Regions from separate parts of the Lysinibacillus sp. FSL P2-0066 genome, predicted to be linked through region 1. Evidence: riboswitches for the same ligand, from Rfam matches in the RefSeq annotation. Region 1 holds a riboswitch; each other region holds the start of a gene.
What was found. Region 1 has a riboswitch for cobalamin ahead of MKZ14_RS13545 (energy-coupling factor ABC transporter permease). Riboswitches for the same ligand answer to the same signal wherever they lie in the genome.
Positions count from the first base shown of each region.

Region 2: another riboswitch for cobalamin. It lies ahead of MKZ14_RS10395 (ABC transporter substrate-binding protein); the one in region 1 lies ahead of MKZ14_RS13545 (energy-coupling factor ABC transporter permease).
Region 3: another riboswitch for cobalamin. It lies ahead of nikA (nickel ABC transporter substrate-binding protein); the one in region 1 lies ahead of MKZ14_RS13545 (energy-coupling factor ABC transporter permease).
Region 4: another riboswitch for cobalamin. It lies ahead of MKZ14_RS02660 (ABC transporter substrate-binding protein); the one in region 1 lies ahead of MKZ14_RS13545 (energy-coupling factor ABC transporter permease).

Region 1 is NZ_CP150202.1:2,706,714-2,709,866, forward strand. Features, by position in the region: gene cobJ (precorrin-3B C(17)-methyltransferase) at 1-310, opposite strand, end outside; gene MKZ14_RS13540 ((2Fe-2S) ferredoxin domain-containing protein) at 315-686, opposite strand; cobalamin riboswitch at 832-1,014, opposite strand; cobalamin riboswitch at 1,266-1,451, shown strand; gene MKZ14_RS13545 (energy-coupling factor ABC transporter permease) at 1,600-2,346, shown strand; gene MKZ14_RS13550 (energy-coupling factor ABC transporter substrate-binding protein) at 2,349-2,621, shown strand; gene cbiQ (cobalt ECF transporter T component CbiQ) at 2,627-3,153, shown strand, end outside.
Region 2 is NZ_CP150202.1:2,099,272-2,102,424, reverse strand. Features, by position in the region: gene MKZ14_RS10400 (precorrin-3B methylase) at 1-231, opposite strand, end outside; gene MKZ14_RS10395 (ABC transporter substrate-binding protein) at 283-1,275, opposite strand; cobalamin riboswitch at 1,438-1,625, opposite strand; gene MKZ14_RS10390 (translation factor GTPase family protein) at 1,808-3,153, shown strand, end outside.
Region 3 is NZ_CP150202.1:2,262,450-2,265,602, forward strand. Features, by position in the region: gene metE (5-methyltetrahydropteroyltriglutamate--homocysteine S-methyltransferase) at 1-1,382, shown strand, start outside; cobalamin riboswitch at 1,521-1,714, shown strand; gene nikA (nickel ABC transporter substrate-binding protein) at 1,863-3,153, shown strand, end outside.
Region 4 is NZ_CP150202.1:538,502-541,654, forward strand. Features, by position in the region: gene MKZ14_RS02655 (acyl-CoA dehydrogenase family protein) at 1-1,441, shown strand, start outside; cobalamin riboswitch at 1,499-1,682, shown strand; gene MKZ14_RS02660 (ABC transporter substrate-binding protein) at 1,813-2,781, shown strand; gene MKZ14_RS02665 (iron ABC transporter permease) at 2,778-3,153, shown strand, end outside.

The sequences.
Region 1 (3,153 bases):
AGCCTAGCTCAATTAACACCTCATAGACTAATCCTGCCATGCCATAGACGCCTGCATCACCACTCGAAATTACTGAGACGATGCTCCCTGCTTCAGCTTGACGAACGGCTTCCTGTGCACGCGACACTTCTTCTGTCATGCCTGTACTAACAATCGATTTTGCACTTACTAAATCTTGAATCAGCTCTACATAGGTTTTATAGCCTATAATCATATCACTTTGTTGTAAAGCCTCTACTGCACGTGTCGTAATATGCTTAAAATCTCCAGGTCCAAAGCCTACTACGAAAATTTTTCCTTTTTGCGCCATGTTGTTACCCCTCTTTCACCTTTTCGATCCCTTTAATGGCAGTTGTTTGAGCAGTACGCTGTAATGTACCTTCACGAAGTGTAAAGACATGTTCGTTGTATAAGGATTCATGATGTAAATCTTGTACTAGTGTTCTAGCATGCTCTGTTGATGGCACACGATACCAGTTTCCTTGAGGATAAGCGATTACCACACAAGCATCCTTGCAGCGTCCATTACAGCGCGTTCTTGTCGTATGTATTTCCTGATCGAGTGCTTGCCGCTGTATCTCATCTCGAATGGCTAAGGTAATTTCCTCCCCATCCTTTTTCATGCAGCTACTGCCATTGCAAATAAAGAGATGTGTTTTCATCCCCTCTAAATTCCAAGTTGTCATCTTCTGTCTCCCCTCATTTGCTTTTTGGAAAAAGAAAAACCTTTACTCTATAACGAAGAGTAAAGGTTTTGTAGAAGCCAAATAAAAACGAATAGAATGAAATACAGGTACCCGCTTTCGCTTCAACTTCTCCCTCCGAAAAGTTTGCATGCACAATCAAATAAGCAGGTTTCCTGACTTAAGCTTCATTTTACTGTCGCACCTTCCCAAGTTTGCACCAGTGGCTTTGCGATTTCATCAGCTATTACAGTAGCGGGGGCTGTATTGGATTTTCACCAATTTCCCTATTATCTCGAGCTATTCGAGCACTTATTGACGTTTTATATGAAATTTTTATTAGAATTTTAAATAGAAAACTGTCTTTATCATATCTTATTATTTTAAAATTTCAATATTTCTTTAAAAATTTATGACAAATTTATCAATTTTGAATGGAACTAGGTATGAAATTTATACAATCTATATAATTTGCGCACAAAATTTTATCAGAATATTCACCGTTGACCTTTAATTTAAAAAATTTCATAAAAGGTATAGCATATTTATGGAAATTCATGTTACACTTTGTCGTGAAATCTCACAATTTGAATGTTTTTCGGTGCAAAGTGCTTGTCATTTTGCTTAAAAGGGAAGCCGGTTTGAGTCCGGCGCGGTCCCGCCACTGTAATAGGGAGCTTTATAGAATATGTCACTGTCCAACGGATGGGAAGACCTATAAAGCATTGAACTAGAGCCAGGAGACCTGCCGAAAAATAAGTGATCGTTTCAACCTACGAGGATAGGTGTGCGGCTTAGCAGATGAGACTGTTATTTGCTTTTTTAGCTATGCACTTTTCCACCTAAGGAGAAGTGCTTTTTTTAATTACGCACGCAATATTCTAAAAATCTATTAATTAGTTAGGAGGAAAGCTTTTTGAAATTATCATGGTGGAAACTTAGTTATTTTTTACTGGCCTTTTTAATCGTGCCAAAACGTGCCTTTGCCATGCATATCATGGAAGGTTTTTTACCAATCGAATGGGCTATTTTTTGGTGGGTGATCTCTATCCCATTTATCATTCTAGGATTGCGTTCTATTCGAAAAACCATTGATGAAAATCCTGAAACCAAAATGCTTTTGGGGCTTTCAGGAGCCTTTGCCTTTGTGCTATCCGCCCTAAAAATCCCTTCAGTTACAGGTAGTTGCTCTCACCCAACTGGTGTAGGACTTGGGACAGTACTCTTTGGCCCTCTAGCAATGAGTGTAATTGGAACAATCGTTTTATTATTTCAATCTTTATTATTAGCTCATGGAGGAATTACAACTTTAGGGGCTAATGCCTTTTCTATGGCTATTGTAGGTCCTTTTATTGCTTACTTTGTCTTTAAAGGAGCACAAAAAGTAGGCTTGTCATTTTCACTAGCCGTTTTCTTTGCAGCCATGCTTGGTGATTTAGGTACATATGTTGTGACTTCTGTACAACTAGCACTAGCCTTCCCTTCTGAGGTTGGAGGCTTTATGGCATCCTTTACAAAGTTTGCAGGTATTTTTGCCTTAACTCAAATTCCTTTAGCCGTGAGTGAAGGCATTTTAACCGTCATTGTGATGAATTTCTTGAAAAAATACAATATTAGCGAATTAAAAACTTTACGTGTTTTCTCAACAAAGGAGGCACATTAAAGATGAAAAAAAATTTATTGCTGTTAGCCATTGTAGTGTTGTTAGCCATTATTCCGTTGTTCATACAAAAAGGTGCTGAATTTGGTGGTGCTGATGGTGAGGCAGAAGCAGCTATTGGTGAAATCAATGCGGAATATGAGCCATGGTTTGAGAGTCTATGGGAGCCACCTAGTGGTGAAATCGAAAGCTTATTATTCGTGCTACAGGCAGCTATAGGAGCTGGCTTTATTGGCTACTTCATCGGCTATATGCGTGGCAAACACAAAGAAGGTTAACCATTATGTTACTCATTGATAAGTATGCCTATCTGAATAAGCTAGCGTCCGTTCATCCGCTAGAAAAAATGATATTTTCACTTGGACTACTTCTCATAACGCTCATTATGAGAGATGAACGACTTTCACTCATTACATTTTTTGTAATGAGTGCTTTTATCATTGTAGGTGCAAAAATTCCGCTTACATACTATTTCAAATTATTATTGCTACCTGGCTTTTTCTTATTAACAAGCCTCGTTTCTATTTTACTTTCCTTTACATCATCAACGAATGCACTCCCTGCCCATATTTGGTCGTTTACCTGGAGCAATTGGACTGTCTTTATCGGGAATGCAAGTATGTTAGCAGCACAACAGCTGTTCTTTATAGTCCTTGGCAGTATTAGTTGTTTATACTTTTTAATTCTAACCACTTCTGTACAAGGAATATGTTATGTGCTAAGACAATGGCGACTCCCCTCTTTATTGGTTGAGCTCGTCGAACTAATCTATCGTTTTATTTTTATGTTTTTAGAAAGCATGCAAAATAT
Region 2 (3,153 bases), 610 kb from region 1:
GGCTTGTATCGCTTCTGACGCATCACTTGTTGGAATGGATACGAGAATACTGTAGGAGGCCGAATACTTTATTGCTCCCTTTTCGCCTGCAATTTCGGCTATTTTTTGAAATTGCGCAGGCGTATAATGCTTATTGATAATGCCGGGGCTGACTGCAAGACGTGTGAATTCACCATGACGGTTTAATGTTTCAAAAGTTTGATCTGGTACATTTTTTTGAAATGCGTTCATTTTTATCGCTCCTTATAAAAAAGGAGCTAGCAAAACGCTAGCTCGAATGGATTAAAAGTTTTCAGGATAGAAGCCCTTTGCTAAAATTTCAATCGCCTCTGCCGCACGAACCCCTTCAGACGCTGCTGAAAGTGGTAGAATAACAAAGCGCTCATTTTTAACAGCTTCCATCTCCTTCAATGCTGGATCATTTTTTAAGAATTGGATCTTTTGTTCTGCTGTTGTTTCACCGTAATCAATTACGACAACTACCTCTGGATTGCGGTCCACTGCATCTTCCTTCGACACAGTTGTCCAGCCTGATTCCACATCACCAAAGATATTTTGTCCACCCGCGATTGTCACTAGCTCATTCATAAAGTTTTGACCCGCTGTAAATACATCCTTTTCACCGCTATCAAACACAAGAATCCGTAATTTTTCGCTATCTTTTGGTAATTTAGCTTGTACTGCCTCTACATCTTTCGTCATCTGCTCAATTAAAGCTTCACCACGATCCTCAATACGGAAAATCTTCGCGATATTACGAATATCGGTAAAAATATCCTCTAATGTTGGCTTTGTCATGTTGGAAGCCGTATGTAAATACGTATGAATGCCTAATTCTTCAAGCTCTTCTGGTGTGCCAACACCCTTTTCCCCGAAGCCACTTTTCCAGCCCGCATATAGGAAATCTGCCTCGGCATCAATGACTTGCTCCTTCGTTGGGTATTGATCGGAAAGGACAGGGACTTTATCGTATGCCTCTTGCAGTGGCTCGTAAATTTTATCATCCAAGTAAGCCGTCCCTACCATAGAATCCTCTAAGCCAAGCGCTAGCATGATTTCTGTTACATGTTGATTTAAGCTAATCGCTTTTGTCGGTGCTTCCTTATATGTTTGTGTTGTGTCATTATTTTCAATGGTTACTTCTGCTGCTGCCTCGGATGGCTCAACCTTTTCACCTTGTGCTGCTGATTCTGTTTTGTCCTTTGCGTTACAAGCCCCTAAAACAGCGACCAAGGCAATGATTATCATCAGCCAGATACTTTTCCATTTCTTCATGTCCTTTTCTCCTTTGTTGTTAAAATATAGAAAGAAATCAGAGACTTCTTTACTACCCAGGTGGTTGGAAGGGCATAAAAAAACCCTCTTGTCGCCAAGAGAGTAGCATAGTGAAATAACGGTATCATTACCTATATCACTATCCCCATCCTCGTGGTTCTTAGTCAAAAAATACATATTGGCAGGTATCCTGGCTTAGGTTCATCATCTATACGCCTTCCCATAGTTTCACTACAGTGGCATGCTGTATAGACTCCCCATTTACAGTTGCGGGACAGCATCGGAATTGCACCGATTTCCCTTTTAAGCAAATGACAAATGCCATTTGCACCAATACGTTCTATAATGTTCAATACTATTGATAGACTAGCAGAAGAAAATTTATCGCGCAATCAGTAGTATGATGCTAATAGTATAATCATCATTATATTAGCACTATTTCGACATAAAGACGAACTATTTTACAAGAAATAAAGGAGCTAGTATTCTGTTACAATAAAAAGATAGCAATCTATAGAAACGAGGATTTCCTATGTACAAAACAATCGGTGTACTTGCGCATGTGGATGCAGGGAAAACGACCTTCTCTGAGCAAGTACTTTTTCATACAAATAGTATTCAAGCCCGTGGTCGAGTCGATCATCAGGATACCTTTCTTGATCATCATGAGCTAGAGCGTAGACGAGGCATTACAATATTTGCTGAGCAGGGGCGCATGAGCATTGGCGACGATACATACACATTGATTGATACGCCAGGGCATGTCGATTTCTCCCCTGAGATGGAGCGTGCCATTCGAGTAATGGATTATGCCATTATTATCATTAGCGCTGTCGAAGGGATACAAGGCCATACAGAAACAGTGTGGCAACTTTTACGTCAATACCATGTTCCTACCTTTTTCTTTATTAATAAGATTGATCGTGAAGGTGCCAATGTGGAGGCTGTCATGAGTCAGCTTCACAAAGATTGCTCTCAGCATGTGTTGTTCATCGATGAACCGCTGCGAGCAGACTATGTATCAAATAGCATCATGGAATGGCTGGCGGAGCGCGATGAAAAATTGCTTGATGCCTTTCTAAATGAGTCATTGGAGCATGAACAGTGTCTTGCTCAATTAAAGGAAATGATTAAAAATGAAGGTGCCTTCCCTTGCTTTGCTGGCTCGGCCTTAAAGGATGAGGGCATTCAGGAATTTCTTGACCAGCTCCCGCTGTTAACGGCTTCCCATTTTGACAAGGATGCCCCGTTTGAGGGCGAGGTTTTTAAGATTCGTCATGATGGGCACCAGCGTTTAACCTTTATGAAGGCAACCAAGGGCTCGTTGCATGTACGAGATGAATTTTCATTTGACGAAGTAACAGAAAAAGTGACCGAAATTCGCCTTTATAACGGCAGTCGCTTTGAGACCGTTCAACAGGTAGAGGCAGGAGAAATTTTCGCTGTCAAAGGACTGAGCCAGGCAAACATTGGGGATCGAATCGGTACAACGATGCTATCACAGCCCTATGAGCTTGTCCCAACCTTACAGGCAAAGGTTCAATATGAGGGTGATCAACATATCAAGGAAGTGCTACAGATTTTCCGTTTACTCGAAGCAGAAGAACCGTCCTTGCGTGTGGTCTGGCAGGAAAAATTTCAGGAAATCCATGTGCATATTATGGGTGCCATTCAATTGGAGGTCCTGACAGAGGTATTAATGACGCGTTTTTCAATAGCTGTCTCCTTTGGTGAGCCGCAAATTTTATATATGGAAACCATTGCGACAACCGTAACGGGCTATGGTCATTTCGAGCCCCTCAAGCATTATGCAGAAGTTCATTTATTAATGGAGCCAAATCCACGTGGAACAGGTAATACCTTCAGCAATGCCTGTCA
Region 3 (3,153 bases), 440 kb from region 1:
CAATTCAAGCCATTGAACAGCTAAGTCATGCTGCTGAACTATGGATTCAACCATCAAGTAACCTACAGCACGTTCCAATCACAACCTCTCTTGAAAATGATCTTGACCCTGTTTTAAAGCAGTCTCTGGCCTTCGCAGATGAGAAAATCGTAGAAATCACGGGGCTGACTAAATTCAGACGAGATAAAGATGGTTCCTTACAACATAATTTTTCAGAAAGTATGAAGGCGATTGAGGCTCTAAAAAATCATCCAATCCGCCAAAATAAGTTAATTCATCAAGCCGTTCAAACTGTGACAAAGCAAGATTTTGAACGACACAGTAATTTTACGAAGCGACAAACGATCCAACAACAAGCCTTAGGATTACCGCTGTTTCCAACAACTACAATCGGTAGCTTCCCGCAATCAGATGAAGTGAAAAGAAATCGTAATGCGTGGCGAAAGAAACAATTATCGAATGAAGCCTATGAAACATTTTTAGAAGACGAAACAAAGCGCTGGATCACTATACAAGAGGAATTAGATATCGATGTACTTGTTCATGGTGAATTTGAGCGTACAGACATGGTAGAATATTTTGGTGAAAAATTGACTGGCTTTGCCTTTACAGAAAAAGCATGGGTCGTTTCATACGGGTCACGCTGTGTGAAGCCTCCGATCATTTATGGAGATGTTGCGTGGGCCTCACCAATTACCGTAAAAGAATCAGCCTATGCTCAAAGCCTAACAAAGCGATTTGTAAAGGGCATGCTGACAGGGCCAGTAACGATATTAAATTGGTCCTTTGTGCGCGATGATCTTTCCCGTCAAGATGTCGCTTATCAAATTGCATTAGCACTTCGCAAAGAGGTGGAAGCACTAGAAAACGCAGGAATTTCGATTATTCAAGTGGACGAGCCAGCGTTAAGAGAAGGTTTACCGCTTAGAAAGGAAGAATGGGGGGCTTACTTAGATTGGGCTGTCAATTCCTTCAAGCTTGCTACATCTAGTGTCAAAGATGAAACACAAATCCATACACATATGTGTTACTGCGAATTTAATGATTTCATCGAACCGATTAGCGCACTAGATGCAGATGTGATTTCCATTGAAACATCGCGAAGCCATGGGGAACTTATTTCTTCACTACAAGTGCAACCCTATAATAAAGGAATTGGCTTAGGCGTCTATGATATTCATAGCCCTCGTGTACCAAGCGAGGAAGAAATGCTCACTATTATGAAAGATAGTCTACAGGTGCTGGACCGTCATCAATTCTGGGTGAATCCAGATTGTGGCTTAAAAACGAGAAAAGAAGAAGAAACCGTTGCAGCTTTAGCCAATATGGTTGCTGCTACTAAAACGTTGCGTCAAGCTGTACAGCAATCTACATTAAGATAACGAAATGATTTTTTAATCTACTACATCTACTCTCCAATTACGAAGACTAGGGTGAATCCCTAGTCTTTTTATGTTATTTATTATATTCAGAAAATAAAATTGACGTGACCATGCGAGCATGTTATGTTTATTACTAATTTCATAGCAATCATTACAAGTTTGAGTGAAATCGTCTTTCATTCAATTAAAAGGAAAATGGGTGAAATCCCCATGCTGTCCCGCAGCTGTAAATGAGTAGTTTTGTTTCAAATACCACTGAGTGAGTACTTGGGAAGGTGAAGCAAAATGATGATTCATGAGCCAGAATGCCTGCTTGTAAGAAGATTCATTGATGATCTACGAAAGATAGGGAGATGGATGGAGACTTGTTCATCGTGGGTTTTTCTGTCCTTATTCTTTTTTAGAATAAGGTTTTTTTATGCCTTCTCTTCTTCAACAAGTAGATTTATTTGTACTACGAATAGAGATAGGAGACAGAAAATGAGATTGACAAAGTATTTACTTCCTTTCCTGCTTGTCCTGACGTTCAGTTTACTTGCTGGCTGTACAGGCATGGATGAAGAAAAGGAAAAGACCTCAGCAAACCAAACAGATGAAAAAATGATAACGATTGGCTGGCCATTAGATGTAGGTCCATTGAATCCTCATACATATTTACCGAATCAAATGACTGCCCAAGCAATGGTTTATGAATCCTTGGTGGAATACAACGATGATGGTACTGTTACGCCTAAGCTCGCCGAAAGCTGGGACATCTCAGAGGATAAAACTTCGTATACTTTCCATCTAAGAAAAGATGTGAAATATTCAGACGGCACCACATTTAATGCAGATAATGTCATTCGTAACTTTGACGCCGTATTAGCGAATCGAGATATGCATTCTTGGATGGGGATGGTTAACCACATGAAAGAGGTTGTAAAAGTGGATGATTTTACAATTCGTCTGCAATTGGATGAGCCATATTATCCTGTCTTAAACGAACTTGCCTTTGTCAGACCTTTCCGTTTTTTAGGGGATGACGGATTCCCAGATGGTGATATGACGCAAGATTCTATCAAAGCACCGATTGGAACAGGCCCTTGGGTATTAACTGAATACAAAAAGGATGAATATGCATTATTTAGTCGCAATGAAAACTATTGGGGAGAACAACCATTAGTAGAACAAATAAAAGTAAAAATTATCCCAGACTCAGAATCTATTTCATTAGCATTTGAAAACGAAGAATTAGATTTAATTTATGGCCGTGGCATTATTAGTTTAGATAACTATACGTATTTAAAAGACAGTGGCAAATACAAAACTGCTACCTCTGAGCCTTTATCTACGAAAGCACTGCTATTCAATACACAATCTGGTCCATTATCTGAGTTAAAGGTACGTCAAGCCATTCAGTATGCTATTAATAAGGAACAAATGGTCGACAGTATTACACATGGTACGGAAAAAGTAGCGAACACATTGTTCTGGGATGCAATTCCTTATGCCAATATAGATTTAGCACCTATTGTATACAATCCAGAAAAAGCCCAACAATTGCTAGATGAGGCAGGGTGGACATTACCGAAGGGTGAAAAAATTCGTTCAAAAAACGGACAGCCGTTGACTTTAGATTTGATTTACATTGCATCCGATGCGATTCAAAAACCAATGGCAGAATTAATGCAAGGTGAACTCGCAAAAATTGGCGTTCAGTTGAATTTAGAAGGGGCAGATGTAATGGTCGGTCTTCAAAAATTGATGGATGACCAGGTAGATATTAATTTCT
Region 4 (3,153 bases), 2.2 Mb from region 1:
GATATCAGAGGTTTGGGTTAATGATGGCTATAAAAAGACGATTGAAGAGACATATAATACAGGGATTGTCGGTTATGTACACAAGGATATTCCGCAGCTAGGTCACAAGGGTAATTATGTTTATAGCTTTGCGCAAGGTTATATGCTATCACATGCAGAGCCTGGTTTTTACTGTCCCGTAACATTGACGATGGCTACTGCCTATCTATTAGATCATTATGCGGATGAAGAGGTAAAGCAGCGTTTTTTACCACATGTTTGTGCAACAGGTGACACAGATTTATATGAAGGTGCGACATTTTTAACAGAACGTCAAGGAGGCTCTGATGTTGGTGCAAATGTGGTGGAGGCTAGAAAGGATGGCACTGCGTATCGTCTATATGGTGAAAAATACTTTGCCTCCAATGCAGGCATGTGTGGTGTAGCGATGGTATTGGCGCGACTAGAAGATGCGCCAGCAGGTTCCAAAGGCTTAACGTTGTTTGCAGTTCCATGGCGCAAAGAAGATGGAACAGCGAATCATCTACGTATTCGCCGACTGAAAGATAAACTAGGGGTTCGGGCTGTTCCCTCTGGTGAGGTAGAATTTGAAGGTGCACTTGCCTATGTTGTAGGAGAGCAAAATAAAGGGATTTATTACATGCTAGAAGCACTAAATCTATCAAGAATTTGTAATGCAGTCGCTTCAATTGGTATTATGCGCCGCGGCTTCTTAGAGGCAAAACATTATGTAACCAATCGACATGCATTTGGCAAGCCCTTAACACAATACCCTATGATTCAGGATGCTTTAGGTAAATTTGCAGCTAAGTTGCACGTGGAGGTAGCGACAGTTTTTGATCTTATTCAGTTATACGATAAAGTGACGAGTGGACAGGGAACACAGCAAGACCTTATTATGAATCGTTTATATATTGCCATTATGAAAAAGGAAACGGCAGAGCAAGCCGTTCATTATGCTAGTGAGGCAATTGAATTACACGGAGGTAATGGCTATATCGAAGACTTTGTAACGCCACGCTTATTAAGAGACGCGCAAGTGTTGACGGTGTGGGAGGGGACGGCTAATATTTTGGCCTTAGAACTCATTCGTTTGGTAGATAAGTTCCATGCCCATGAATTGTTTGTACATGAGATGAAGGAACGATTAGACAAATTAGCTGACAGCTCATTGGTACAAATCGTTAAAGAAAAATTGGAGGATATGTCTGCGAAACTACAACTCTTTAGCGCTTTAGACGAAGCGACGAAAACTTTTGAAGCAAAAGATATGGCGAAAAAGATGGCTCATCTTTATGAAAGTGTTGTAGCGGTTGAATGGGCACATAAATTTGGTGGGAAATATGAAAAACTTGCGGACGTTTATTTAGAGCAGACATGGTCATTAAGAGAAATGGGTGCTCAAATGAAAACAGTCCAATACTTTTCTGAAATTGTATAATAGCTTGGAAGTCGTCTTGAATGGAGGCGACTTCTTTCATTTTCATGTATAATGAAATCAACTGAATATTATAAAGGTTCTTTACTTAAGTAAAGTGAAAAGGGAAATCGGTGTAATTCCGATGCGGTCCCGCCACTGTAAGTGTGAGTTTTTTCAAATGATGCCACTGAATATTTCGGGAAGGCTTGAAAAATCGCAAGCAGCACTAGCCAGGAGACCTGCCTTTATAACGACATACAACCTACGAGGATAGGGTGGTGGATTTTGTATCAGTTTTTTGGTGCGATTTTGACCCCTCATCTTTCAAAGATGAGGGGTATTATTTTGATTAGAATAAGAAATATCGCACGGATCAACCAAGGAGGATTCACATGAAGAAATTTTGGAAAATAGGATTATCAGCATTTTTAGCAGTGGGCTTGCTAGCTGCTTGTGGACAGGAAGCAAAGGATAACAAGCCAGCTAATGAGCAGCAAACACAGCAAGAAAAGGCACAGGTGGATGAAGCAACATTCCCAATGACAATAACAGATGCCCTTGGTAAGGACATTACACTCGAAGCACCTCCGGAGAAAATTGTTTCACTTATTCCAAGTAACACTGAAATTCTTTTTGGACTCGGTTTAAATGATGAAATAGTTGGTGTTACTGACAACGACGATTATCCACCAGAGGCAGCTGAGAAGGATAAGGTTGGCGGCATGGAATACGATATTGAAAAAATTATTGCCTTAAAACCAGATATCGTTTTTTCTCACGAATCTAGCATGTCTCTTTCAGAAGAGGCTATTGCACAGCTTGAATCGGCAGGTTTAAAAGTATTTGTAGTAAAAAATGCACAAGACTTTAATGAAACATATACGACAATTGAGCAGCTTGGACGTGCTACAGGAAAATTACCAGAGGCAGAAAAAATTGTCGCTAATATGAAGGCTAAAGTAGAAGGAATTTTGACTAAAGTCAAGGACGTTGAACCAAAAAAAGTGTTAGTTGAAGCATCGGATGAGCCAGATATTTATACAGCTGGTAATGGCACATTTATGAATGCAATGCTTGAAATGCTCAATGCAGAGAATGTAGCTGTAGATGGCGATAATTGGTATAAAATTGATGCAGAGCAAATTATCGCGAAAAACCCAGATGTCATCGTGGTGACATATCATTATGTACCAGATATTTTAACGAAGATACCAAAACGTGCGGGCTTTGATACGATTAATGCCGTGAAAAATAATGCGATTGTGCAGGTAGATGAAAGCACAACAAGTCGTCAAGGACCACGTTTAGCAGAAGGTCTAGAAGAATTAGCAAAAGCGATCTATCCTGAGGTATTTAAGTGAAAAAAATAGCACTAGCCTATACACTAACATGTACGCTTCTTCTTATTAGCATCTGGTGTGGCGTAGCAATAGGCTCAGTTCATATTCCACTAGAAGTATTGTGGAATAAGGCGGTTGATGAAACAGCCGCCAATATCTTTTGGAAAATTCGTTTGCCTCGCGTGTTATTAGCGGGACTAGTAGGCGCATCTCTAGCTATTGCTGGAGCAGCATTCCAAGGTTTATTAAAAAATCCATTAGCAGATCCATATACACTAGGGGTTTCATCAGGGGCTTCTGTTGGTGCTGTTTTAACGATCTTTTTTAGTATTTCTATACCTGTTGTCGGTTTGTATGCGCTGCCAACCTTCAGTATGATTGGTGCTATCATCA